DNA from 2 places in the Arthrobacter sp. JUb119 genome. Region 2 is predicted to be linked to the other one. Evidence: predicted binding sites of a transcription regulator. Region 2 holds the regulator's gene; the other holds the start of a gene.
What was found. The regulator HrcA, encoded in region 2, represses chaperone genes, less so after heat shock. The targets are predictions, from matches to a motif close to TTNGCACTCGNNNNNNNCGAGTGCNAA.
Positions count from the first base shown of each region.

Region 1: groL (chaperonin GroEL) is a predicted target of HrcA. The motif match lies at 806-832, and genes of this name have one in related genera.

Region 1 covers NZ_JANUFE010000002.1:15,425-17,625, forward strand. Annotated here, with positions in the region: gene M2368_RS06130 (DUF3263 domain-containing protein) at 1-87, shown strand, start outside; gene M2368_RS06135 (LytR C-terminal domain-containing protein) at 130-735, shown strand; gene groL (chaperonin GroEL) at 1,032-2,201, shown strand, end outside.
Region 2 covers NZ_JANUFE010000001.1:837,478-839,678, reverse strand. Annotated here, with positions in the region: gene dnaJ (molecular chaperone DnaJ) at 1-643, opposite strand, end outside; gene hrcA (heat-inducible transcriptional repressor HrcA) at 709-1,722, opposite strand; gene M2368_RS03990 (DUF3097 domain-containing protein) at 1,850-2,201, shown strand, end outside.

The DNA.
Region 1 (2,201 bases), on a different contig from region 2:
GCCTACGACCCGATGTTGGTCAAGCGCCTGCGCAGAGCACGTTCCACAAAACGTCGCGTGGGCGGTAAGGTCGGCACGGGACGATAACCCTGCCTGCCGTGACCAATCAGACCTCGAGCAAGGACAAGAATGACCAACTACCCGCGTGACGAATTTGATCGCGTTCCGGAGTTCAGCACCCGTGTGGGTTCGCACCACGCCCACGGATGGGCGCAGTCCGCCGCGTCGAAGTCAACCGGTGGGAAATTGCGCTGGGTAGTGCTGACCGCTGTACTCGTGCTGGTGATCGGTGCCTTGTCCTTCATCTTCGGCCCTCAGCTCAAGGAGACCCTCGCGACTTCCACGGGAAGCGACACCTCGCAAACCCAGGAAGTCACCGCCGAGCCCTCCGTGGAACCCACACCTAGTGAATCCGCATCGCCAACGAGCACCATCGATGACGAAGACGTGCTCTACGGCCAGCTGATTGGCGTGTACAACGCGGCAAGTGTTGCCGGTCTGGCTAATGAAGGCGAAGACGCCATGGCCGAAGCCGGGTTCACCAGCATTGTGGCCGACAACTGGACCAGGCCCGCAGAAGTCTCCACGGTTTATTACATGTCCGAGTCCTACCGCACTACCGCTGAAAAAGCTGCAGAAATCCTGAATATCGACGAAGTTCTGCAGACCAGCAACATTCCGAACCGGGTCACCGTGGTTCTGGGCTCCGATGACACCCTGGGGCTAAACGAATAATTCGTTCATAATTCCATTCGCTCAGAGCCGATCGGCTTGCACTCGCCATGCGAGAGTGCCAATATTTGTATTAGCACTCATGCGTTGCGACTGCTAACGCCGGTCGGCTTTTGCGTTCTCCAAGAACTCCATGAAGCACCGGACAGCGGACGCAGGGCGTGGGCGTGGAAAATACCTCAGATAGCGAGAGCTGAAACGGTTGCTGGCCCGATGCCGCACCGGTCCACTCGTCCGTCGCGGGCGCTGTCTGTCGGTTGCATTTTCGCAAAATCGTCCCGAAAGGACCGTACGCCACAATGGCTAAGATGATTGCATTTGACGAGGAAGCACGCCGCGGACTTGAGCGCGGCCTGAACACCCTTGCTGACGCGGTGAAGGTCACCCTGGGCCCACGCGGCCGCAACGTTGTTCTGGAAAAGAAGTGGGGCGCTCCTACTATCACCAACGACGGCGTGTCCATCGCTAAGGAAATCGACCTCGAAGAGCCTTACGAGAAGATCGGCGCAGAGCTGGTCAAGGAAGTTGCCAAGAAGACCGACGACGTCGCTGGCGACGGTACCACCACCGCAACCGTGCTGGCACAGGCACTGGTCAAGGAAGGCCTGCGCAACGTTGCCGCAGGTGCTGACCCAATCGCACTGCGCCGCGGTATCGACAAGGCCGTAGAAGCTGTTACCGCTGAACTGTTCGCCGCTGCGAAGAAGGTCGAATCCAAGGAGCAGATCGCTGCTACCGCTTCGATCTCTGCTGGCGATCCGGAAATCGGCGCACTGATTGCTGAAGCTCTCGACAAGGTCGGCGAGCAGGGCGTTATCACCGTTGAAGAATCCAACACCTTCGGCCTGGAGCTGGAGCTGGCAGAGGGCATGCGCTTCGACAAGGGCTACATCTCCGCTTACTTCGTCACCGACGCTGAGCGCCAGGAAACCGTTCTCGAGGACCCTTACGTCCTCATCGTGAACTCGAAGATCTCCTCGGTCAAGGACATGGTGACCTTGCTGGAGAAGGTCATGCAGTCGAACAAGTCGCTGCTGATCATCGCCGAAGATGTCGAGGGCGAAGCCCTGGCTACCCTGATCCTGAACAAGATCCGCGGCCTGTTCAAGTCCGTTGCTGTCAAGGCTCCGGGCTTCGGCGACCGTCGCAAGGCCATGCTGACCGACATCGCTATCCTCACCGGCGGCCAGGTTGTTTCCGAGGAAATCGGCCTGTCCCTGGACAACGTAGGCCTGGAAGTCCTCGGTACCGCCCGCAAGGTCGTTATCACCAAGGACGAGACCACCATCGTTGAAGGTGGCGGCGAAGCCGACGCCATCGAGGGACGCAAGGCCCAGATCGCAGCCGAGATCAAGAACACCGACTCGGACTACGACCGCGAGAAGCTGCAGGAGCGCCACGCAAAGCTCTCCGGCGGTGTCGCTGTGCTGAAGGCCGGGGCTGCTACCGAGGTAGAGCTCAAGGAGCGC
Region 2 (2,201 bases):
TCAGCGACTTGGACACATGCTCGCGCACCCGGCCTTCGCCGTTGCACTCCAGGCAGGGGTCCGGGATGGTGGTGCCGAAACCGCGGCAGGCCGCACAGGTTTCCACGGTCATCATCTGGCCCAGGAATGAACGCACTGGACGCTGCACCTGGCCTGCGCCATGGCAGATGTCGCAGGTGACCGGGCTGGTGCCTTCGCGCGTGCACGAACCGTTGCACGTCTTGCAGCTGACAGCGGTTTCCATCTCCAGCGGGTAGACCGTGCCCTTGACCGCGTCTTCCAGGTCGATGGTGATGGTGATCAGCGCGTCGCGGCCCGGCTGGGTGCGTGATGCCGGGCCCTGGGCCTGGCCGCCACCGAAGAACTGCTCGAAGATGTCGCCGAAGCCGCCAAAGCCCTGGCCGCCACCGCCGAAGCCCGGGTGGCCGTTGCCGTTCTCATCGCCGGTGGCGTCGTAGTTGGAGCGCTTGGTCTGGTCGGAAAGGACTTCGTAGGCTCGGGTGACCAGCTTGAACTGTTCTGCAGCGTCATCGCTAGGGTTTACATCCGGGTGCAGCTTACGCGCCAACTTGCGGTAGGCACTCTTGATTTCCTGCGGGGTCGCGTCCTTGGCGACGCCTAGGGTCTCGTAATGCGAGCTCACGTTATTCGCCGTGTCCTTTCCTGAGAATCTTGAAATTCGGTAGTGCCGGGCGGTGCCCAGCGAGGCTAGTTAGCCAAAATCTTCGACAGGTACCGTGCCACCGCACGAACCGAGGCCATGGAGGTTGGATAGTTCATCCGGGTGGGGCCCAGGACCCCGAGCTTGTTGCGCACATCGGTGCCGTAGGTGGTGGCGACCACGGCGGCTTCCGACAGCTGCCCGTAGTGGTGCTCGGTGCCGATGGCCACGGCCACGCCGCGCGAATCGGCTTCCAGCTCGGAGAAGAGCTTGAGCAGCACTACCTGCTCCTCGAGCGCCTCGAGCACCGGGGTTATGCTCAGCGGGAAGTCCCCTTCCACGCGGGCGAGGTTCGCGGTGCCTGCCATGATGATGCGTTGCGCGTTGGCCGCCTGGGCCATTTCTTCCAGCGCACCGATCACCTGGTCCACCAGGGGGTCGGCCTGCTGCGTCGAACTGCGCTCGATGCGGGTGAGCCGGCCGGCAAGTTCGGCAAGCTTCACTCCCCCGAAATTGTTGAGCAGCCACAGCTTCAAGTCATCCAGCTCATCATCGCTGTAGGAACGCTGGACCGGCATCATGCGCTGATCCACCGTGCCATTGGAAGCGATCATCACCATCAGCACCTGGGCCGAGCCCAGTCCGACCAGATCGAGGTTCTTCAACGAAGCGGTGTCGTAGTGCGGCACCTGGATCATTGCTACCTGGTTGGTCAACCGCGCCAGGAGGCGAACGGTGCTTTTGAGCATCTCGTCCAGGTCCGTGGAGCTGTCCAGGATCTTGTTGATGGCGTCGCGTTCAGCCCGCGACAGCGGCTTGAGCTCGCCGATCTCATCGACGAAGCGGCGGTATCCCTTTTCGGTGGGGATCCGTCCGGAGGAAGTATGCGGAGCGACTATGAGCCCCTCTTCTTCCAGCATAGCCATGTCATTGCGGATCGTCGCGGCGCTGACACCGAGGTTGTGCCGGTCAAGGAGCGCTTTGGAACCCACTGGCTCACGGGATTGGACGTAGTCCTCCACGATGGCACGCAGAACGTCTAGGCGTCGCGGCTCTGTCACAACAGCACCTCCTTGGATTCCCTGTGCCCGGCTTTGGCACTCTAACCTGTCAAGTGCCAAGTCTAATACGTTCAGCAGTTGCTAGCATTGGATTTCGAGCGTATTCGATCACAGCGAAAGGCAGTACGTGACTAATTACTCCTGGGGACCACGGGATCTGAGTGCACCGGCACCGAAAAAACTCCGCCAGGTCCCTGTTGAACGTGGCATGATTCTGGAAGATGCCACCTCAGGATGGGTAGGAGAAGTCATCCGTACCGAGAAATCCGGTGGCATGCGCGTGATCGTGCTCGAGGACCGCCACGGCAAGACCCGCTCCTTCCAGGCGGGCTTCGGGTTCTTCCTCGAAGGCGAAGCGGTGGAGATCATTGATCCCGTTGCCAAGGCCGCACCGCCCCATAAGCTGGTCTCGGCTTCGGGTTCGCGTGCCGTTGCCGGACTGAAGGCCCGGGAGGCCAGGGCAAGCCGCATCTGGGTAG